2 linked regions of the Magnetospirillum sp. XM-1 genome follow. The protein of the gene in region 1 binds, or shares a complex with, the protein of each later gene. Links are inferred from orthologs where the notes say so. Each region holds a gene or a part of one and is shown on either strand. Other genes may lie near its edges. The genes, in order: tsaD and tsaE.

The links.
Region 2: the proteins of tsaD (region 1) and tsaE are in contact, whole or in part, in a crystal structure (PDB 6N9A), measured with the Thermotoga maritima proteins. The link is inferred for Magnetospirillum sp. XM-1 from one-to-one orthologs. Residues at the interface, in WP_004082750.1 of Thermotoga maritima: Cys10, Asp11, Arg49, His50, Leu82, Gly84, Gly135, Gly136, Glu154, Thr155, Leu156, Asp157, Asp158, Ser159, Glu162, Asp165, Lys166, Arg169, Leu170, Tyr175, Lys213, Thr214, Leu217, Tyr218, Gln221, Arg222, Asn324; in WP_004082108.1 of Thermotoga maritima: Leu37, Gly38, Lys46, Lys57, Val59, Lys60, Ser61, Thr63, Phe64, Thr65, Leu66, Met67, Val69, Pro71, Tyr82, Arg83, Leu84, Asp86, Asp88, Phe89, Asp93, Ile128, Asp130, Glu131, Arg134.

What each region holds. Positions count from the first base shown.
Region 1 is NZ_LN997848.1:648,126-659,323, reverse strand. What follows is about bases 5,490-8,318. They hold tsaD (tRNA (adenosine(37)-N6)-threonylcarbamoyltransferase complex transferase subunit TsaD), read left to right. Parts: upstream 5,490-6,296; coding sequence 6,297-7,340; downstream 7,341-8,318. Other genes in these bases: XM1_RS03185 (diguanylate cyclase), read right to left, coding at 7,886-8,318; greB (transcription elongation factor GreB), read left to right, coding at 7,337-7,885; hemC (hydroxymethylbilane synthase), read right to left, coding at 5,490-6,245. Outside these bases: cobaltochelatase subunit CobN, read right to left, coding at 1-160; cobalamin biosynthesis protein CobW, read right to left, coding at 160-1,167; cobU (bifunctional adenosylcobinamide kinase/adenosylcobinamide-phosphate guanylyltransferase), read right to left, coding at 1,170-1,691; XM1_RS03220 (c-type cytochrome), read right to left, coding at 1,701-2,297; XM1_RS03215 (heme biosynthesis protein HemY), read right to left, coding at 2,294-3,574; XM1_RS03210 (COG4223 family protein), read right to left, coding at 3,571-4,569; XM1_RS03205 (uroporphyrinogen-III synthase), read right to left, coding at 4,566-5,294; more of hemC, read right to left, coding at 5,298-5,489; more of XM1_RS03185, read right to left, coding at 8,319-8,953; XM1_RS03180 (hypothetical protein), read right to left, coding at 8,993-9,364; XM1_RS03175 (prenyltransferase), read left to right, coding at 9,531-10,442; redox-regulated ATPase YchF, read right to left, coding at 10,478-11,198.
Region 2 is NZ_LN997848.1:365,611-376,914, forward strand. The notes cover bases 632-3,566. They hold tsaE (tRNA (adenosine(37)-N6)-threonylcarbamoyltransferase complex ATPase subunit type 1 TsaE), read left to right. Parts: upstream 632-1,831; coding sequence 1,832-2,302; downstream 2,303-3,566. Other genes in these bases: XM1_RS01770 (DUF805 domain-containing protein), read left to right, coding at 632-877; XM1_RS01775 (tyrosine recombinase XerC), read left to right, coding at 891-1,835; XM1_RS01785 (aminoglycoside phosphotransferase family protein), read left to right, coding at 2,295-3,302; XM1_RS01790 (nucleotidyltransferase family protein), read left to right, coding at 3,299-3,566. In the rest of the region: XM1_RS01765 (DUF484 family protein), read left to right, coding at 1-476; more of XM1_RS01770, read left to right, coding at 500-631; more of XM1_RS01790, read left to right, coding at 3,567-4,012; XM1_RS01795 (MarR family transcriptional regulator), read left to right, coding at 4,099-4,455; XM1_RS01805 (helicase-related protein), read left to right, coding at 4,734-7,160; XM1_RS01810 (hypothetical protein), read left to right, coding at 7,260-7,493; XM1_RS01815 (short-chain fatty acyl-CoA regulator family protein), read right to left, coding at 7,537-8,967; XM1_RS01820 (acyl-CoA carboxylase subunit beta), read left to right, coding at 9,136-10,674; XM1_RS01825 (acetyl/propionyl/methylcrotonyl-CoA carboxylase subunit alpha), read left to right, coding at 10,688-11,304. UniProt on the Escherichia coli protein: Required for the formation of a threonylcarbamoyl group on adenosine at position 37 (t(6)A37) in tRNAs that read codons beginning with adenine.

The sequences.
Region 1 (11,198 bases):
GGGTGAAGGGCGCGTCGCTCCAGGCGCCGAAGGCGGCGGAAAGGGCCGCCAGCTCGGTATCGGCCGCCGACAGCACCACCATGTCGGCGGGGCTCTGGCCGAGGTCGACGGCCTCGTTCCCATCGGAGATGGTGCCGGGCTGGGCGGCGAGGAGGTGCATCAGAGCCCTTGAAGCGCGGCTTCGATAGCCGCGCGGTCAAGCCCCTTGCGGCCGATCACCACCAGGGTGCCGACGCGCTCCTCGTCCACCTTCCACGGGCGGTCGAAATATCGTTCCACCCTCGTACCGACCGCCTGGACCACGTGGCGGGCCGGTTTGCCGGTCACCGCCAGGAAGCCTTTCAGGCGCAGGATGTCGTGGGCGGAGATGGCGGAAACGGCGCGGGCCTCGACCACCGCCGGGTCGTCGACCATGGGCAGCCTGACCGCGAAGCTCTCGAAATCGTCGTGGTCGTGACCGTCCTCGGCGTCGTGGTGGGAGGGGCGCGCCGCCAGATCCTCCTCGGCCGCCGCCGACAGGCCGAGGACCACCAGCGGGTCGATGGCCGACATGCGGGTGGGGTGGGTCTTGGCCCCGGGACGCAGGCGGGCCTGGACCTCGGCGCGGAAGGCGGAGAGCGTGCCCTCCTCCATCAGGTCCGACTTGTTCAGCAAGATCAGGTCGGCGCAGGCCAGCTGGTCCTCGAACACCTCTTCCAGCGGATTGTCGTGGTCGGGCCGGGCCATCTCTTCCGGCGTCGAGGCGAAGCGGCCGGCGGCGGCGGCCGGGGCGTCCACCACGGCGACCACGCCGTCCACGGTGACGCGCGAGCGGATCTCCGGCCAGTGGAAGGCCTTGACCAGCGGCTTGGGCAGGGCCAGGCCGGACGTTTCGATGACGATGTGGTCCGGCGGGTTGGGGCGGTCGAGGAGGGCCTGCATGGTGGGCAGGAACTCGTCGGCCACGGTGCAGCACAGGCAGCCATTGGCCAGCTCGACGATGTCGTCCTCGGTGCAGCCGGCCACGCCGCAGGCCGCCAGCAATTCGCCGTCCACCCCGATGTCGCCGAATTCGTTGACGATCAGTGCGATGCGCCTTCCCTGGTTGTGGGTCAGCAGATGGCGGACCAGGGTGGTCTTGCCGGCCCCCAGGAAGCCGGTGACGATGGTGGCGGGAACCTTGCGCATGGTTAAGGAACGTCCTTGAGGATCAGGGGAAGGCCGGCGGCGACGAACACCACCCGGCGACATTGGGCGGCGACCCGCTGGTTGACCCGGCCCTGGTGGTCGCGGAATTCGCGGCCCATCCGGGTCTCGGGCACCAGGCCCAGGCCCACTTCGTTGGAGACCATCACCACCGGCCCGGCGGGGGCGGCCAGCACCTCGCACAGCCGGTCCACCGCGCGGTCGATGTCGCGGCCGGCATGCATCAGGTTGGACAGCCACATGGTCAGGCAATCCACCAGGATCGGCCGGTCGGGGCGCATGACGTTGTCGAGCGTCTCGGGCAGGTCGAGGGGGTCTTCCAGCGTGCTCCAGCCCGGTCCCCGGCGGCGGCGGTGGTGGTCGATGCGCTCGGCCATCTCGCCGTCCAGGGCCTGGCCGGTGGCGAGGTAGAGGGCGGGCTGGTCGCCGAACAGGGATTCGGCGTAGGCCGACTTGCCCGAACGGGCGCCGCCCAGGATCAGGGAGCTAAGGGGAAGCTTGCTCATCCCGGCCGCCTATTTCCGTTTGTTCTGCGAAAGGAATTCGGCCAGCTGCTCCACCTCGGCGTCGGAGAGCTTGCGCACGTTGGCCGCCATCATGCGGGCGCGCCGGGTCGAGCGGATCTCGTCGCGGATGGCCTTGATCTGGACCATCAGGTAGTCCTTGCGCTGGCCGGCCAGATAGGGATAGTCCGGCGACAGCGGCTTGGCCCCGTCGGCGCCGTGGCAGCCGATGCAGCCCTTCTCGTCGAACAGCTCGACGCCCGCTTCCGCCTTGGCCTTGTCGCCGTTCTGGGACTCCGCCGGCTTTTGCGCCGCCAGCCAGTCGGCGAGCGCGATGCGGTCGTCCGGGCCGGTCTTGTCGATCACCGGCTTCATAACCTTGACCGGGTTCGAGCTGCGCAATCCGCTGGCGATCTCGTTCATCTGGCGCAGCAGGTAGACCGAGCTTTGCCCGGCGAGAACCGGCGAGCCGGCGATGGGCTTGGCGCCGTTCTCACCGTGGCAGGCCTGGCAGCCCTTGGCGGCGTAGATGGCCTTGCCGTCGGCGGCCAAAGCGGGTGAGGCGATGAGAGCCGCCAGGGCGGCGGCGATCAGGGCATAGGGGCTCATGTCCACTCCAGTCGGCCGACGGCACCGCAGGCCGGGCAGCTTACGGCGAAATCGGGGCTATGATGGCCGCAACCGCCGCAGGTCCAGGACGGTTCCGGTACCGAATCGGTTCCGGCCTTGACGATCCAGGCGGTGGCGGCGATCTCGTCCTTGCGCTCGTCGCGCTCGACGCGGGCCAGCAGGTCGAAGACGGCCCGGGTCGGGCGCTGTTCCAGGGCCGTGTGCAGATGGGTGCGGGCCTGGCCCCACAATTGGGCGGCCAGGGCGGCTTCGGCAAGGGCCACATGACCATCGGGTGCGGCGGGATTGGCCTGGACCAGCTCCTGCATCCTTTTCACCCGGTCGAGCGCGCCCTCGCCCGCCCCCAGCTCCCGCCAGGCGGCGGTCAGCAGCGGGTGGGGGGTGGCCTTGAAGGCCGATTTCAGCAGCGACGCCGCCTTGCGCCCCTTGCCGCGCTTGGCGTAAAGCCGGGCGGCCAGGGAAATGGCGGGCACGAACAGCGGATCGGAATCGCGGGCCTCCAGCGCCCAGTCGAGGGCCTGGGCTTCGTTGCCGGCGGCCAGGCTCTCCTCGGCGCGGCCCAACAGGATCAGGGCGCGGCGGCGCGCCAGCTGGGCGGCGGGCAGGGCGTCGCGGCGCCTGGCGACGCGCAGCGTCTGCTCGGCCTCGGCCCAGGCGCCGGCCTCGGTCTGCAGGTCCAGCAGCAGGGCGGCCAGACCCTCGGCGCCGGGCTGCAGGTCGAAGGCCTTGGCCGCGGAATCGCGGGCGCCGGCGCGGTCCCCCTGCTTCAGGGCCAGCTCGGCCAGGCCCTTGTGGCCCAGGAAGGCGGTTTCCTTGCGCCCGGTCATGGCTTCGAAGCGTTGGCGCATCTGGTCGTCGTCGCCGCTGAGCTGGGCGGCCTGGGCGGTCAGCAGGCCGGTCACCGCCGGGTCGTTCAGCAGCTTGTCGGCCTTGGCCGCCAGCCGGGCGGTGCGCAGCGCGTCGCCCGAGGCGGCGGCGGCCAGGCCGTCGGCCAGCGCGGCATAGCCCTTGCGCTGGCGTCCGATGCTGCGCGACTGGAACCAGCGGCCGGGGGCGCCGAACAATGCGCGGATCAGGCGGCCGAGAGCCGACAGCGCCACCAGCAGCACCGCCAGGAAGGCCAGCAGCACCGGCACGGTGGTATCGACCCGCCAGCCCTGCCAGCGGATGGTCACCTCGCCCGGCCGGTCGGCCAGCCAGACGGCGCCGGCCACCGCCAGTCCGGTGAGGGCCAGGAAGACGAGCAGCCGCCTCATGGTTTCGCTCCGGCCAGGGCCACCGCCTGGGCGGCCAGCTGGGACAGGGCCTTGTCGGCGACCTGACGGGCCTTGGCCTCGGCGATCCAGGCGGCGGCGGCCTCGGCCGGGCCGGGGCTGAACGCCTCCAGTTCATAAAGGGCGGCCCCCATATCGCCGCGCGAGAGCGCCGCCTGGGCGCGTCCTACCACGGCGGCGGCGTTGACGCCGATGGCGGCGCCGTCCTCGCGGCGGATGGTGACCAGCGACAGCAGGCGGTCGGCGGCGCGGCGCCACCAGCCCTCGCCCTCGGGCAGGATCTCGGCGCGGATCAGGGCCGGGGCCAGGGTGTCGAAGCGCTGGACCAGGGCGGCGCGGGGCGCGATGCCGGCGGCGGCATGATCCTTCAACTGGTCGAGCAGGCCCAGGCTCTCGCCATCCTCGCCGGCCAGCACGCGGGCGGCGCGCCACTCGGATTCGAAGGGCCGTCCCGCCGCCACCGCTTCGCGCAGCTGGCCGGCGGCCAGCAGCAGGGCGACGGCCGAGGAGCGCTTGCTCTGCATCTCGCGAACGGTGAAATCCAGCTGCTCCAGGCGCTCGGCCAGACGCAGGACGGCGCTGGCCTCGGCGGAATTGCGCTTGAGGTCCGAGACCTGTTTCGACAGCGATTCGATTTCGCCGGCCGGGGCTCCCGCCTGGCCGTGGGTGGCCTTCACCGCCTCTTCCAGGCGGTCGAGGCGGGTGTTGTCCACCGTTCCGGGGGCCCGCGTCTCCAACTGGGCGATGCGGGCGGTGGCGGCCGACAGCTCGGCCCGCAAATTCTCGATCTCGAAGGAATCGGCGGTCGGGGCGGCGGGCAGCCCCAGGCGGGCCTGCCACATGGGGAAGGTCCCATAGGCGGCGGCGCCCAAGGCGAGGATGGCCAGAACGCCGATCAGGGGGCCCTTCGTGCGGCCGGGCGGCGGAGCCGTCGCCTCCACGGAGGTGGTGGGCTCGGATGCGGGCTCTGACGTCATGGGCTGAATCCCCGGTTGAGATCGTCGTCGATGGCGGCCAGCAGGGCGGCCTGGGTGGGTTCGGACGCCTGGCGCAGCACCCGCCAGGGAAGCGGGGCCAGTTCGGCCGATACATTGGCCGACAGGCCGTAGGCGGCGATGGCGGCGAGACTCCCCTGTACGCCCGCTTGCGTCGCCAGGGTAGCAAAGGTCCGCGCCGTGCGGGGAGAGAAAAACAGGGCGAGGTCCAGGCCGCCGGCGCCGAGCGCGTCGAGCAGCGCCGGCGACAGGCGGGTGGCGGTCACCGCCTGATAGAGGATTTGGCGCCGGACCTCATAGCCCAGGGCCGACAGCCGGCCCGACAGGTCGCCGGCCACCACCGTGCCGGCGGCGTGCAAGAGGGCGCCGGCCGCAGGCTCGACGCGGGCCGCCACCAGCTCGGCCAGGGTGTCCACGTCGCCGTCGGCGCTTTCGACCTGGGAAAAGCCCATCTCGCGGGCGGCGCGGGCCGAGGCGTCGCCCACCGCCCAGACCGGCAGCTCGCGGCCGGGATAAAGGCGGGCCAGGGCGCGGATGCCGTTGGCGCTGGTCACCAGGATGCCCTGGGCGCCGGCGGTGTCGATTGCCGCGCCCTCCACCGGGGCGATGTCGAGCAGCGGCTCGACCATCACCTCGAGACCGCGTTGGGCCAGCGCGCGGGCCACGCCTTCGGAATCCTCCTTGGGGCGGGTCACCAAAGCGCGCATGGCTCAGTGCGGCTTGATCAGATCGAAGAAACCCGGTCCCGCCACTTTGATCAGTTCCTCGGCGGCGTCGTTGCCCATGGCTTCGGCGTCGGCGCGGGTGCCGGCGCGCGTGGTGGCGTGGACCGTGGTGCCGTCGGGGCTGACGATCAGGCCCCTGAACGACAGCTTGTCGCCGTCCAGTTCGGCCAGGGCGGCGATGGGGGTGCGGCACGACCCGTCCAGACGGGTGAGGAACGCCCGCTCGGCCGCGACGCGGACGAAGGAATCCGCGCAGTTCAGCGCCTTGAGGTAATTCAGGGCGGCAGAATCGTCGGCGCGGCAGGTGATGCCGATGGCGCCTTGCGCCACGGCGGGCAGCATGTCGTCCTCGGACAGCGCCGAGGTGGCGTGCTGGGCCATCCCCAGACGCCGCAGTCCGGCCATGGCCAGCATGGTGGCGTCCACCACTTCCTCGTCCAGCTTGCGCAGGCGGGTCTGGACGTTGCCGCGGAAGTTCACCACCTTGAGGTCGGGACGGCGGTGCAGGAGCTGGGCGCCGCGCCGCAGGGAGGAGGTGCCCACCACGGCACCCTGGGGCAGGTCGGCCAGCGAGTGGTACTTGCGGCTGATGAAGGCGTCGCGCACGTCCTCGCGCGGCAGGATGCAGGGCAGCACGATGCCTTCGGGCAGCGCGGTGGGCACGTCCTTCATGGAATGGACGGCCAGCTGGATGCGGCCCATCAGCATGGCCTCGTCCAGCTCCTTGGTGAACAGGCCCTTGCCGCCGATTTCGGACAGGGCGCGGTCCTGCACCAGGTCGCCGGTGGTCTTGATGACCTCGATTTCGATGGCGCCCTCCTGGCCCAGGGGGGGCCAGGCGGCGGCGAGGCGGTCGCGGGTCTCGTGGGTCTGGGCCAGGGCCAGGGGGGAACCACGGGTGCCGATGCGGAGAATGGGAAGTTTTGCGGTCATGGTGTGGTTGTTGTAGTAAGTCGGACGCCGCTCTGCAAAGGGATTTACGTCTTGCTTGTTTTGGGTATCGAAAGTTCGTGCGACGAGACCGCCGCCGCAATCGTCAGCGGCGAGCGGGAGATCCTGGGCGAGGTGGTGCTGTCGCAGCTGGACGAGCACCGTCCGTTCGGCGGCGTGGTGCCGGAAATCGCCGCCCGATCGCACCTCGCCCATATGGACCGGCTGGTGGCCGAGGCCATGCGCCGGGCCGGAGTGGGCTTTTCCGACCTCGATGCGGTGGCGGCCACCGGCGGCCCCGGCCTGATCGGCGGCGTGATCGTCGGCGTGATGACCGGCAAGGCCATCGCCTTGGCATCGGGCAAGCCCTTCCTGGCGGTCAACCACCTGGAAGGCCATGCGCTGACGCCGCGCCTCACCCATGACATTCCCTTTCCCTATCTGCTGCTGCTGGCCTCGGGCGGGCATTGCCAGCTGCTGGCGGTGGAAGGGGTGGGCAAGTACACAAGGCTGGGCACCACCATCGACGACGCGGCGGGCGAGGCCTTCGACAAGGTGGCCAAGATGGCCGGGTTGGGCTATCCGGGCGGCCCGGCGGTGGAAAAGGCGGCGGCGTCGGGTAATGCCGCCCGCTTCACCCTGCCGCGCCCCATGAAGGGCAAGCCGGGCTGCGATTTCAGCTTCTCGGGCCTCAAGAACGCCGCCCGCCTGCTGATCGAAAGCCTGCCCCAGCCCTTGTCCGAGCAGGACCGGGCCGACGTGGCCCGCGCCTTCCAGGACGCGGTGGCCGATTCCATGGCCGATAGGGTGCGCCGCGGCGTGCGCGAGATGAAGGCGCGCTTTCCCGCCACCCGCCATCTGGTGGTGGCCGGCGGCGTCGCTGCCAATACCGCGCTGCGCCAGGTTCTGGTTCGAATCGGGGCCGAAACGGGCCTGGAATTCCTGGCTCCGCCCTTGAAGCTGTGTACCGACAACGCCGCCATGATCGCCTGGGCGGGGATCGAGCGGCTGCGGCTGGGCCAAAGCGACGGTCTGGATTTCGCGCCGCGTCCGCGCTGGCCGCTGGACCCGAACGCCAAGAAAGGGGCCAAGGCGTGAGCAAGGCCTTCACCAAGGAAAGCGACGGCGACGACGAGCTGGAGGACACGCCCAAGGGCCTGCCGCCGGGATCGAAGAACTACATGCGGCCCCAGGGCTTCGATGCGCTGAAGGCCGAACTGGCCCAGCTGCTCAAGGTGGAGCGGCCCAAGGTGGTCGAGGTGGTGTCGTGGGCGGCGGGCAATGGCGACCGCTCGGAGAACGGCGACTACCTCTATGGCAAGAAGCGCCTGCGCGAGATCGACCGCCGCATCCGCTTCCTCACCAAGCGGATCGAATCCGCCCATGTGGTCGACCCCGAGCAGCAGAAGAAGCGCGACCAGGTGTTCTTCGGCGCCACCGTCACCTATGCCAACGCAAGGGACGAGGAGATCACCATCACCATCGTCGGCATCGACGAGGCCGATCTGGAACAGGGCCTGATCAGCTGGATCTCGCCGGTGGCGCGCGCGCTTCTGAAGGCGTTCGAGGGCGATTCCGTGCCGGTGCGGACCCCTTCCGGAATCGAAATGATCGAGGTGGTGGAGATCCGCTACGGCGGGTGACTACTCTTGCGTCACCACCCGGTTGCGTCCGCCGTGCTTGGCGCGATACAGCGCCTGATCGGCCCGCTGCAGCAGGCTGGCGACGTTCGTGTCGGTCTCGCGCAGCTGGGCGACGCCGATGCTGACCGTCAGGTCGAAGAACTGGCCCTTGGCCGGGTGGACCAGCAGTTCCGCCACGGCGGCCCGCAGGCGCTCGGCGATGACCCGGGCCCCGTCCAGGCCGGTGTTGGGCAGGGCAACGGCGAATTCCTCGCCGCCGACACGGCCCAGGATGTCGTATTCGCGCAAGCCCACGCGGCAGGCGTTGGTGAAGGCTTTCAGCGCCTCGTCGCCGGCGGCGTGGCCCCAGGTGTCGTTGATCCGCTTGAAATGGTCGATGTCGAGGGCCAGCAGGGCGAAGGAGCGGCCCATGCGCCGGGCGTGGTCCAGTTCCAGCCCGGCCAGATGCTCGAAATGGCGGCGGTTGGCCACGCCGGTGAGCGAATCGCGGCTGGCCAGCTCCTCCAGCTCGGCGGCGTGCCGGCTGGTGTCGCAGAAGGCCCCCAGCGACAGGGCCATGTCCTCGACGCCGCCATCGTCTCCCAGCACCACCGGCACCCGGTCGATGACCAGACGCAGCAGCGCCGCCCCGTCGTCGTCGGGGGCGTAATCCGCTACTGGATAAGCCCCCACCACCAGCCGCCCCTTACCGGCGGGCAGCACCAGACGCTGCCAGGTCTGGGGCAGGTCCCGGCCGAACAAGGCGGTGTAGGAGCGCCACAGGGGCCGGCCGCTGCGCCGCACGAAGCCGTATTCGAATTCCAGCATGAACCGGCGGTCGGCGGGCAGGATGTCGGGCGGCAGCAGGTGGATGACCTGGCCGGTGAGGTCGTTGCCGAAGCAATCGGCGAAGGCCTTGCCATAATGGGCGTAGCGGTTGGCGCCGTCCTCGGCCTCGATGACCAGCAGGTGGTCGGCATGCCCGGCGAACCGCGCCGCCGGGTCGTCCTCGTCCATTCCGCCCTGCCGCCACCGGGCCAGCAGGTCGGCCAATCGGGAATCCATCACCCGGGCAACCAGATCACGCATGGAGTCGCGTCCTCCCCATGCCTCACTGGTATCACAACATCAGGCCTCGAACCAGTTTCCGGCGTCCTCGGTGAACAGCAGGGCTATCGCCGCGCCCTGGACCAGCGCCTGGGCGGCCAGCAGGCCGCCGACCAGCGCGTCGGCGCGGTAGGCCAGCATCAGGGCCATCATCAGGAAGGGCAGTCCGACGCACCACAGGATGGCGCAGGCCCAGCGGGCCCAATGGCCGCCATGATGGGTGATCAGGTGGGTGAAGAACGCCAAGGCCGCCATGGTGGCCGCCTGGACGACGATGACGAAGCTGGCGTCGGCGTTGGTGTCCAACTGGCCGACCTCGAGCAGCGACGCCACGGCGCCGAGGCCCAGCGAGACATGAATCAACGTCTGGAAACCGCGTATTCTGTCCGGCATCGCGTCCCCCAAAGACTGCGTCGCCAATCATGAAGGCGGGACTCTACGCCCGTTGCCCGCCGCGGAACAATCGGGTGGACTCCCGTCTATACCATCGGGGCATCGGGAAGCCGCGTTCTTGACCCGCGTCAACGCGAGCGGTTCCCCGCAAGGGCAGTCTGAGGCCATGCCCAATCTGCCCCCGGCCCTGCCCCGAACCCTGTTTCTCGCCACCCGCCCCATGTTCCTGCCCGCCGCCCTGGTTCCGGTGCTGGTGGGAACCTGCTGGGGCGTTCACCGCGCCCATGCCCTCGATACCCTGGCCCTGGGCCTGGCGGCGGCGGGCATGGCCTGCCTGCATGCCGGGGCCAACGTGATCAACGACGTGGGCGACGAGCTCAACGGCGCCGACCGCGTCAACCAGGACCGCATTTCCCCCTTCACCGGCGGTTCGCGCTTCATCCAGGAGGGACGGCTCGGCCTTCGGGCCATGGCGGCGTGGGGCGTGGTCCTGCTGCTGGCCGCCGGCGTTCTGGGCGGCATCCTCAGCCTGACCAAGGGCGAATGGGTGCTGTGGTTCGGTCTGGTGGGCGGCGGGCTGGCGGTCGCCTATTCCCTGCCGCCCTTCAGCCTGGCGTCGCGCGGCCTGGGCGAGGCGGCGGTGGCGCTGGCCTTCGGCCTGCCGGTGGCCGCCTGCTTCTGGCTGCAAAGCGGCACGTTCGGGCTGGAGGCGGTGCTGTGCTCGGCCATCGTCGGCGCCTGGACCGCCGCCATCCTGATCGTCAACGAGGTGCCCGACCTGGCCGCCGATGCCCAGGCGGGCAAACGCACCCTGGTGGTGCGCTTAGGCGCCAAGGGGGCGCCGTCGCTTTATCTTTCGGTGCAGGCGGTGGCCTCGGCCCTGATGCTGGCCTTGGGCTGGCTGTCCCAATTGCCGCCCTGGGCGGTGGCGCCGCCCTTGCTGGCCATGCTGGCCGCCCTGGCCGCCACGCCCCTGATGGCCGGCGGCCGCTCGGGCCAGCTGGCCGCCATCCGCATCACGCTGGCCATCCATCTGCTGGGCGGCCTGAGTCTGGCGGGCGCGGCTTTTCTCGGATAGCGAAGAGACGCGGGGCTTTCGCCCCGCTTCTCACATCATACGTTGAAGCGGAAGTGGAAGATGTCGCCGTCCTGGACGACGTATTCCTTGCCTTCGAGCCGCATCTTGCCGGCTTCCTTGGCGCCCGCCTCGCCGCCCAGCGCGATGAAATCGGCATAGGCGATGGTTTCGGCGCGGATGAAGCCCTTCTCGAAATCGGTGTGGATGACGCCGGCCGCCTGGGGGGCCTTGGCGCCCTTCTGCACGGTCCAGGCGCGGGCCTCCTTCGGCCCCACGGTGAAGAAGGTGATGAGGTGAAGCAGGTCGTAGCCGGCGCGGATGACGCGGGCGAGACCGGTTTCCTCCAGGCCCAGGGTCTCCAGGAACTCGGCCTTCTCCTCGTCGGAGGAGAGCTGGGCCACCTCGGCCTCGATGGCGGCCGAGATCACCACCGCCGAGTTGCCCTCGGCCTGGGCCATGGCGAACACCTTCTCGGACAGCGCGTTGCCGGTGGCGGCCGAGGCTTCTTCCACGTTGCAGGCGTAGACCACCGGCTTGATGGTCAGCAGGCCGAGGCGGTTGGCGGCGACGCGGTCCTCCTCGGAATCGAACTTGACCGTGCGGGCCGGCTTGCCGTCACGAAGGACCGCCAGGATGGGGGTCATGACGTCCACCTGGGCCTTGGCCTCCTTGTCGCCGCCCTTGGCCTTCTTTTCCAAAGGCACGATGCGGCGTTCGAGCGAGTCCAGGTCGGCCAGCATCAGCTCGGTCTCGATG
Region 2 (11,304 bases), 280 kb from region 1 along the record:
ACACGTCGCGCTCCAACATGTCCATCCAGACCCGCACCCATCGCGCCGTGCTGTCCATCCTGGGCGCCGAGAACATGGCCGAACTGGTGGAGGCGGTGTCCGACGACCTGCCGGCCCTGCTGGACGTGGACGTGGCAACGCTGTGCTTCGAGAAGACCGAGGAAGCGCTGCCCGAACTGATGGCGCCCGGCATCCTCACCTTGGCCGTGGGCACCGTCGCCCAGATCATGGGCGGCGCCGACCGCGACTGCGCGCTGACCGAGGAGATGCCGGGCGACCCCGCCCTGTTCGCCGGCGGCGCCGGCCTGGTGCAATCCTCGGCCGTGGTCCGCCTGTCGCCGGGCGGGCGGTCACCCGAGGGAGCGATGGCGCTGGGCTCGCGCCACGGGCGCACCTTCCACGCCGGCCAGGCCACCGAACTGATCACCTTCCTGGCCCGCGTGGTCGAAGGCTCGGTGCGGCGATTCGTGGGGTAGCTGTCTAGCGAGTGGGGGTTCGCATGGATTTCATGACCGCGGTAAAGACCTGCATCGGCAAGTACGCCACCTTCCAGGGCCGCGCCTCGCGCTCGGAATACTGGTTCTTCGCCCTGTTCAACATCATCCTCAGCATGATCGCCTCGGTGGTCGCCGGCGCTTCGCTGGGCGTGCTGTCGGTGTTGCCCGCCATCCTGATGATCGGCCTGTTCGTGCCCTCGCTGGCGGTGTCGGTCCGCCGGCTGCACGATCTGGGCAAGTCGGGCTGGTGGTTCCTGATCATCCTGATTCCGGTGATCGGCGGCCTGGTGCTGCTGTGGTGGTTCTGCCAGCGCGGCACCGAGGGGCAGAACATGTTCGGCAGCGATCCCTTGTGGACCGCGCTGATTCCCGCGCCGTAACCCGTCACGGGCCATGCCGCCGACCCCCATCCATTTCGCGGCCAAGGCCGACCTCGCCCGCGCGGTGGAGTCATGGAAGCAGTGGCTGGGGGCGGAAAAGCGCGCCTCGGGCCATACGCTGGACGGCTATGGCCGCGATCTGGCCGCCTTTCTGTCCTTCCTGACCGCGCATCTGGGGGCCGAGCCCGATCTGGCCGCCCTGACCGGGCTGGGAGCGGGGGATTTCCGCGCCTTTCTCGCGCGGCGCACCGAGGACGGGCTGGGGCGTTCCTCCCTGGCCCGGCTGATGAGCACGCTGCGCGGCTTCTTCAAGTTCCTCGACCGCCATGGGCTGGTCCACAACCCGGCCATCACTGCGGTGAAGTCGCCGCGCCCGCCCAAATCGGTGCCGAAGCCGCTGGCCCCCGACGAGGCGCTGGAAGCCTTGGCCAGCGCCGGCGAGCTGCATGACGAGCCCTGGCTGGCGGCCCGCGACGTGGCGCTGTTCACCCTGCTCTACGGCGCCGGGCTGCGCCTGGGTGAGGCCCTGTCGCTCCTGCGCTGCGACCTGCCCCGGGGCGACACCATGGTGATCACCGGCAAGGGCAACAAGCAGCGCGTGGTGCCCGTCCTGCCGGTGGTCCGGGATGCCATCGCCGATTACCTGAAGCGCCTGCCCTATCCCGCCGATCCCGACATGCCGCTGTTCCTGGGCGCGCGCGGCGGCCCGCTCAATCCCGGCGTGGTGCAGCGCCAGATGCGCCGCCTGCGCCTCTTGATGGGCCTGCCCGACACCGCCACGCCGCACGCGCTGCGCCATTCCTTCGCCACCCATCTGCTGGCCGGCGGCGGGGATTTGCGGACCATCCAGGAATTGCTGGGCCATTCCTCGCTGTCCACCACCCAGCGCTACACCGAGGTGGATTCCGCCCGTCTCACCCGCGTCTACCAGGGCGCCCATCCGAGGGCCAAGGCATGAGCCTCGTCATCTCCTTCGACCTTCCGGCCGAGGCCGACACCATCGCCTTGGGCCGCCGGCTGGCCGCCCTGGTGCGCCCGGGCGACGTGATCGCGCTTTCGGGCACGCTGGGCACCGGCAAGAGCACCCTGGCCCGCGCCCTGATCCGGGCGCTGACCGAGGACGACGAGGAGGTGCCCAGCCCCACCTTCACCCTGGTGCAGCAATACGACGCGGAGGCGGGGCTGGTCTGGCATTTCGACCTCTATCGCCTGGAGAAGCCCGACGACGCCCTGGAACTGGACATCGAGGAGGCCTTCGCCGAGGGTATCAGCCTGATCGAATGGCCGGACCGCCTGGGGCCGCATCTGCCGCGCAAACGCCTGGACGTTTCGCTGCAACAGGGTGAGGCCGGGCTGGGCCGCCACGCCACCCTGACCGCCTATGGCCCCTGGGCCGAGCGTCTTGGAGATTTCCTGCATGAGTGACCGCGAGGATTTGATCCGCTCCTTCCTGACCAAGGCCGGATGGGGGACGGCCCAGCGCGGCCGGCTGGCCGGCGACGCCAGTTTCCGCCATTACGACCGGCTGGTGCGAGACGGCCGCCCGGCGGTGATGATGGACGCCCCGCCGCCAAAGGAGGACGTGCGGCCCTTCGTGCGCATCGCGCGGCACTTGAAGGCGCTGGGCCTGTCGGCCCCCGAACTGCTGGCGGTGGACGAGGAGAACGGCCTGTTGCTGCTGGAAGACCTGGGCGACGGCACCTATACCCGCCTGCTGGAAGGCGGCCATGACGAGGCGGCGCTGTACGCGCTGGCCACCGACGTGCTGGCCGAGATCGCGGCGCGGCCCGACGCGCCCCTGCCCGGCACGCCCCCCTATGACGACGAGAAGCTGCTGACCGAGGCCTGCCTGCTCACCGACTGGTACATGCCCGCCATGGCCGGCAAGGATACCGACGCCGAGGCGCGGGCCGAATACGTGGCGATCTGGCAGCGGCTGTTCCCCGTCGCCCGCATGGTCCCCGACACATTGGTGCTGCGCGACTTCCACGTGGACAATCTGATGCTGCTGGACCGGCCCGGCCTCGCCGCCTGCGGGTTGCTGGACTTCCAGGACGCGGTGATCGGGCCACTCACCTACGACCTGATGAGCCTGCTGGAGGATGCGCGCCGCGACATCGACCCGGTGATGATCGAGATCATGAAGGGCCGCTTCCTCAAGCGCTTCCCCAACATCGACCGCGCCGTGTTCGAGGCGTCGTGGGCGGTGATGGCGGCGCAGCGCCACGCCAAGGTGATCGGCATCTTCACCCGGCTGTGCAAGCGCGACGGCAAGCCCGGCTATCTGGTCCACATCCCCCGCGTCTGGCGCCTGCTGGAGGGGGCGTGCCGGCATCCGGTGCTGGCGGAGCTGACCCGATGGCTCGACCGCCACATGCCGAAGGAAGCCCGGGGAGTGCCCAGCCCCCAGGAATCCAAGCCATGAGCGCCCACATCACCCACGCTATGGTGCTGGCGGCGGGATTGGGCCTGCGCATGCGGCCGATCACGCTCACCACACCCAAACCGCTGGTCAAGGTGGCGGGACGCACCATGCTGGACCGGGCGCTGGACCATGTGGCCCGCGCCGGCATCGACGACATCGTGGTCAACACCCACTGGCTGGCCGACAAGGTGGCCGAGCATCTGGCCGGACGGGGCGACATCACGCTCTCGCACGAGCCGGAGCTGCTGGAAACCGGCGGCGGCGTGGCCAAAGCCCTGCCCCACCTGGGCCATTCCTCGTTCTTCGTGGTCAACAGCGACATCATCTGGACCGACGGCGAAATGCCGGCGCTGGCCCGCCTGGCCCGCATGTGGGACCCGGACCGCATGGACGCCCTGCTGCTGCTGCAGAAAGTCGGGGACGCCGTGGGCTACGAGGGCAAGGGCGACTTCTCGCTGGACGCCGCCGACGTGCCCCACCGCCGGGGCGAGGCGCCAACCGCCCCCTACCTGTTCTCCGGCGTGCAGGTGCTGCACCACCGCCTGTTCGAGGGCGCGCCCGAGGGCAAGTTCTCGCTGAACGTCCTCTACGACCGGGCGGCGGCGGCCAAACGCCTGTTCGGACTGGTCCACGACGGCAAGTGGTACCACGTGGGAACGCCCGAGGCCCTGCCCGAGGTCGAGCGCCTGCTCTTGCCTCCACGGGTATGACAATTCGGTTGGGGGTCATTTGGCCCATTGCCCCCCGGCCCCGCCTCGGCTAAAAGATTTCGTCGTCGCAACGAATGAGTGGATTGATGGGCGTTACCCTGAAACCGGTGCAAGCTCTCGACCTCTGGCGCGGAGCCATCGTCGAAAGCGTCCGGCGCGACGCCCCCGACCTGTCGGCCCGCCAGATGGCGCTGCTGCTGACCGTCTATCTCACGCCCCCGCCCCACACGGTGCGCGGCCTGGCGACCACGCTCAACATCTCCAAGCCGGCCATCACCCGCGCGCTGGACAGGCTGACCGAGTTCGGCCTGGTCAAGCGCAAGGTGGACGACCAGGACCGCCGCTCGGTGCTGATCCAGCGCACGGTCAAGGGCTCGGTGTTCCTGCGCGAATTCGGCGACATCATCGTCGCCGCCGGCACGGACGCGGCCGAGGCGGGCTGAGATACCGCCTGTCATTCCGAGGCAAAGCCGAGGAATCTGAGTCTGTCGCGATCCAGCCAGTTCGGAAACAGCAGACCAGAATGAGATCCCTCGCATTGCTCGGGATGACAAACTGATTATGTGGAGAGAGGGTGGGAGACCGGACACGACCCGGACCGGAAATCGTTACGGCTGCTTCCTTCCGGACCTGACCGGGTTGGCGACGGGTCCGTCCATGCCGATCTCCCGGCGCGGACCATAAGAGCAACCGGCGGCCCATTGCAAGACCGATTCGAGTCATGACCCGCATTCTCGCCGTTCTCGGCCCCACCAATACCGGCAAGACCCATTTCGCCATGGAGCGCATGCTGGCCCATGCCAGCGGCATGATCGGCTTTCCGCTGCGCCTTTTGGCGCGCGAAAACTACGACCGCATCGTGCGGCTCAAGGGCGCGGCCCAGGTGGCGCTGATCACCGGCGAGGAGAAGATCGTCCCGCCGCACCCGCGCTGGCTGGTCTGCACGGTGGAATCCATGCCGCTGGACCGCCGCGTCGCCTTCCTGGCCGTGGACGAGATCCAGCTCTGCGCCGACCCTGAGCGCGGCCACATCTTCACCGACCGCCTGCTGCATGCCCGGGGCGAATCCGAGACGCTGTTCCTGGGCGCCGAGACCATCAAGCCGCTGATCCGCCGGCTGGTGCCGGGTGTCGAGTTCATGAGCCGGCCGCGCTTTTCCCAACTGACCCATGTGGGGGCCAAGAAGCTGGGCCGCCTGCCGCCACGTTCGGTGCTGGTGGCGTTCTCGGCCGCCGAGGTCTATTCCATGGCCGAGTTCGTCCGGCGAAGCAGAGGCGGCGCGGCGGTGGTGCTGGGCGCGCTTTCCCCCCGTACCCGCAACGCCCAGGTGGGCATGTACCAGGCGGGCGAGGTGGATTACATCGTCGCCACCGACGCCATCGGCATGGGGCTGAACATGGACGTGGACCATGTGGCCTTCGCCGCCCTTCGCAAATTCGACGGCCGCGCACCGCGCCCGCTGGAACCCACCGAGATCGCCCAGATCGCCGGGCGCGCCGGGCGGCACATGAACGACGGCACCTTCGGCACCACGCTGGATGCCGGGACCATCGCGCCGGAAATCGCCGAACAGGTGGAGACCCACCGCTTCGATCCCCTGAAGACCCTGTTCTGGCGCAATTCAGACCTGCGCTTCGCCTCGGTCCCCGCTTTGCTGGCCAGCCTGGACCGGCCGCCGGACAAGCCTGGGCTGCTGCGCGCCAGGGATGCCGACGACCAGCTGGCGCTGGCCGCGCTGGCCCAGGACGAGGAGGTCGTCCGCCTCGCCAACCACCCCGAGCGGGTGAAGCTGCTGTGGGAGGTCTGCCGCGTCCCTGATTTCCGCAAGGTGATGGACGAATCCCACACCCGCCTGCTGGGCCGCCTGTTCCGCCATCTGGCCGCGCCCAGGGGCAGGCTGCCCACCGACTGGCTGGCCGAAAACATCAAGCGCATCGACCGCACCGACGGCGAGCTGGACGCCATCGTCCAACGCATCGCCAACATCCGCACCTGGACCTATGTGTCGCATCGGACCGACTGGGTGGCGGATTCGGCCCATTGGCAGGAGGTGACGCGGGGCGTCGAGGACCGCCTGTCCGACGCGCTGCACCAGCGCCTCACCAACCGCTTCGTGGACAAGCGCACCGCCGTTCTGGTGCGGCGCATGCGCGACGACGGCGTCATGGAGTCCGAGATCGGGCCGGGCGGCGAGGTTCGGGTGGAGGGCGAGTATGTGGGACGCCTCAAGGGCTTTTGCTTCGAGGCCGACACGGCGGAGACGAATGCTGCGGCGCGGACCATGCAGGCCGCCGCCATGCGCGCCCTGGGGCCTGAGGTGGAGCGCCGGCTGGCGGCGGCCCTGGCCGACCCGCCCGAGGCCTTCGACCTGGGGCCGGGCGGCGTGGCGTGGCGCGGCGAGGTCCTGGCCCGCCTTGGTCCCGGCGCCGATGCCCTGCATCCCCAGGTGGAGGCGCCGCTGGGCGACCTGCTGCCGCCCAAGGGGCGCGAGCGCCTGCGCAAGAAGCTGGGCGAGGTGACCGGGATCTGGCTGGCCGCCCGCCTGCCCTCGCTGTTCCGCCTGGCCGGCGCGCCGCTGGCGGGTGCGGCGCGGGGACTGGCCCACCAGTTGGCCGAGGGGCTGGGTTCCATGCCGGCCGACGCATCCCTGGTCCGCTCGCTGTCCAAGGAGGATTCCCTGGCGCTGGCGCGCCTCGACATCCGGGTCGGGCGGCACGGCCTGTACATCCCCGCTCTTCTGAAGCCCAAGGCGCAAGCCTTGCGCGCCCTGCTGTGGAGCGTCCACGCGGAGCGTGCCGCCCCCGACATTCCCGGCCCCCGCCCGGCGGTGATGACAGCCGACGGCGCGCCGCCCGCCTTCTACGAGGCGGTGGGCTATGGCGTCCTGGGCAAGGTCGCCATCCGCCGCGACGTGCTCGAGCGCTTCGCCGCCCTGGCCCGCGCTTTCGCCCATCACGGCCCCTTCCAGCCCGACCACGAGATGCACTCGGCCTTGGGCCTTGGCATCGACGCCACGGAAAAAGCGCTCGAAGCCCTGGGCTATGTCCGCTCAGAGGAAGGGTTCAGGACAGGCAAAAAACCCCGGCGCAAGGCGCGGCCGGAAAAGCCCTCGGACTCGCCCTTCGCGGTGCTGAAGACGCCACGTTGAGGCGCCTCCTGTCACAGCCTTGTCACGGCATGGTCTCAGGCCATGTCACAGGACCCCGGCTATACTCGCAGTATCGGAATTGAGGCACAGGAGGCCGCAATGATTACGAAGAAGATCGCGACCGTAGCGCTGCTGTGCGTTGCCCTGCTCGGCACTTCGGCCTGCTCGAACATGAACACCCAGGCGCAGCGCGCGCTGTCGGGCGGCGCCATCGGCGCGGCGGGCGGCGCCGGCATCGCCTATATCGCCGGCGGCCCGGTCATCGGCGCGGCCCTGCTGGGCGGCGCGGCCGGCGCGGCGGTCGGTGCGCTGACCACGCAGAACGGGAAATAAATGAGTGTCGCGGTGAAGGCTTCGGCCTTCACCGCGCCTCGCGTCACGCGAACAGGTACGGCACGAAGGAGCGGTTGTTCTCGTCCACGCTGATATGGCTGCCGATGGGCGGAAAGGCCCGCTGGCGGCAATCGTCGCGCTCGCAGATGCGGCAGTTGACGCCGATGGGCACCGCCGCCTGTTCCGAGGCGAGGTCCAGGCCGGCGGAATAGACCACGTCGGCGGCGTAAGCCGTCTCGCAGCCCAGGCCCACGGCGAAATGGCGGTCGGGTCGCAGGAACGAGCCGCCGCGCTTCGATACCGTGCGGGCCACGCAGATATAGGAGATGGAATCGGGCATGCGGGCCAGCTGCACCAGGATCTTGCCCGGCCGGGCGAAGGCCTCGTGCACGTTCCACAAGGGGCAGGCCCCGCCGAAGCGGGTGAAGTGGAAGCGCGTCGCCGAATGCCGCTTGGTGATGTTGCCGGCCATATCGACGCGGACGAAGTAGAACGGCACGCCGCGCGCGCCGGGGCGCTGCAGGGTGGACAGGCGATGGGCCACCTGCTCGAAGCTGGCGCCGAAGCGGCTTTGCAGCTGCTCGATGTCGTGGCGCAGCAGCTTGGCCTGGTTGGCGAAGGCCATGTAGGGCATCACCAGGGCGCCGGCGAAGTAATTGGCCAGCCCGACCCGGCAGATGGAGCGCGCGTCGTCCGACGACAGCTTGGCGCCGGCCACCACCTCCTCGATCAGTTCGTGATAGGCCAAGAGCGCCACCTGATGGGCCAGCTGGAAGGTGCGGCTGGGCACCGACAGCAGCGCCGACAGCGACAGCGAGCCCGCGCCGGGCTCGAAGGTGCGCATGCCCGCCGTGTCGTCCTCGGCGACGATACGCACCCGCACGCCGTGGCGGTTCTCGAGATAGGCCACCAGGTCGTTGTGCATCTGGCCCAGGCGGAAGCCCTCGGCCTCGACCAGCGCCTCGGCGGCCTCGTCCAGGCTGCCGAAGTAGTTGTTGCAGTAGTAGAAGAAGTCGCGGACCTCCTCGTAGGGGAAGTGGGCATGGCCGCCCCGCTCTTCCCCCGTGGCCGAGGACAGGTTCTCGGTCAGCGACTGCATGCGCTCGTCCAGCTGGCGGAAGGTCTGGTAGAGCGTCAGCACCCGTTTCGCCAGCTCGGGCGAGGCCGACGCCGCGTTCCTGAGCTCCGACAGGCCGATGGAGCCCGAGCCGAACACCGGATCGTTCAGCGCCTCGCGCAGGTCGGCGACCAGACGGGATTCCTCGTCCTCCACCAGGGTGGCGAGGTCCACGTCCAAGACCTTGGCGATGCGCAGCAGCACCGGCACGGTCAGCGGACGCTGGTTGTTTTCGATCTGGTTGAGATAGCTGGGCGACACCTCCAGCAGCGCGGCCAGCGCCGCCTGGGACAGCTTCTTGCCGTCGCGCAGCCGCCGGAGCTTGTAGCCGAGAAACAGTTTCTTGTTCATGACCATAGGTTATAACCGCCCCCGCCGATCTTCGCAACCTTAGCAACTTTACAGGGCCGTGTTGCGAAGACCTTCGCAACACCGCCCTTTTCCCCGCGACTCCTGTTGCCACCCATGGGGCTTTGCGAATACACCCGACGCCAATGTCACTCTGCCCGCCGGAGGCCCGCGTCCATGCACGAAATCATTCAGCAGCTCGAGGAAAAGAGGGAAGGCGCCCGTATGGGCGGCGGCGAGAAGCGCATCGCCGCTCAGCACAAGCGCGGCAAGCTCACCGCGCGTGAGCGTATCGAGCTTCTCCTCGACCCCGATTCCTTCGAGGAATGGGACATGTTCAAGGAGCATCGCTGCACCGATTTCGGCATGGATTCCGAAGACAACATGATCCCCGGCGACGGCGTGGTCACCGGCTACGGCACCATCAACGGCCGTCTGGTCTTCGTCTTCTCCCAGGACTTCACCGTGTTCGGCGGCTCGCTGTCGGAAGCCCACGCCGAGAAGATCTGCAAGATCATGGACAAGGCGGTGCAGGTCGGCGCCCCGGTGATCGGCCTCAACGATTCGGGCGGCGCCCGCATCCAGGAAGGCGTCGCGTCGCTGGCCGGCTATGCCGAGGTGTTCCAGCGCAACGTCATGGCATCCGGCGTGGTGCCCCAGATCTCCATGATCATGGGCCCGTGCGCCGGCGGCGCCGTGTACAGCCCGGCCATGACCGACTACATCTTCATGGTCAAGGACAGCTCGTACATGTTCGTGACCGGCCCGGACGTGGTCAAGACCGTCACCCACGAGACGGTGACCGCCGAGGAACTGGGCGGCGCCATGACCCACTCCACCAAGTCGGGCGTCGCCGATCTGGCCTTCGAGAACGACGTGGAGGCGCTGCTGCAGCTGCGCCGCTTCATGGACTTCCTGCCCAGCTCCAACCGCGAGAAGCCCCCGGTGCGCCCCACCAATGACGGGCCCGACCGCATCGAGACCAGCCTCGACACCCTGATCCCCGACAATCCCAACAAGCCCTACGACATGAAGGAGCTGATCCTCAAGGTCGTGGACGAGGGCGACTTCTTCGAGGTGCAGCCCGGCTATGCCGGCAACATCATCGTCGGCTTCGCCCGCATGGAAGGCCGCACGGTGGGCATCGTCGCCAACCAGCCCATGGTTCTGGCCGGCTGCCTGGACATCTCGTCCTCCATCAAGGGCGCCCGCTTCGTGCGCTTCTGCGACGCCTTCAACATTCCGCTGGTGACCTTCGTCGACGTGCCCGGCTTCCTGCCCGGCACTTCCCAGGAATACGGCGGCATCATCAAGCACGGCGCCAAGCTGCTCTACGCCTATGCCGAATGCACGGTGCCCAAGATCACCGTCATCACCCGCAAGGCCTATGGCGGCGCCTATGACGTGATGAGCTCCAAGCACCTGCGCGGCGACGTCAACTTCGCCTGGCCGACCGCCGAGATCGCGGTGATGGGCCCCAAGGGTGCGGTGGAGATCATCTTCCGCAGCGATATCGGCGATGCCGAGAAGATCGCAGCGCGCACCGAGGAATACCGCCAGAAGTTCGCCAATCCCTTCATCGCCGGCCATCGCGGCTTCATCGACGACGTCATCATGCCCCGCAACACCAGGAAGCGCATCTGCCGCTCGCTGGCCATGCTGAAGGACAAGGACGTCAAGAATCCGTGGCGCAAGCACGGCAACATTCCGCTGTAAGGGGGACGATCGCATGTTTTCCAAGATTCTGATCGCCAACCGCGGCGAAATCGCCTGCCGCGTCATCAAGACCGCGCGCAAGATGGGCATCAAGACGGTGGCGGTCTATTCCGACGCCGACAAGGACGCCCTTCACGTCTCCATGGCCGACGAGGCCGTGCATATCGGCCCGGCGGCCTCGGCCCAGTCCTATCTGGTGGTCGACAAGATCGTCGATGCCTGCAAGCAGACCGGCGCCCAGGCCGTCCATCCCGGCTACGGCTTCCTGTCCGAGAAGCGCGAGTTCCAGGAGGCCCTGGCCAAGGCGGGCATCGCCTTCATCGGCCCCGACGCCCACGCCATCTTCGCCATGGGCGACAAGATCGAGTCCAAGAAGCTGGCCCGCGAAGCCGGCGTCAACACCGTTCCGGGCTATCTCGGCGTGATCAAGGACGCCGACGAGGCGGTGAAGATCGCCAAGGAAATCGGCTATCCCGTCATGCTGAAGGCCTCGGCCGGCGGCGGCGGCAAGGGCATGCGCCTGGCCTGGAACGACGCCGAGGCCCACGAGGGCTTCATCTCGGCCACCAACGAGGCCAAGTCGTCCTTCGGCGACGACCGCGTCTTCGTGGAAAAGTTCATCGAGCAGCC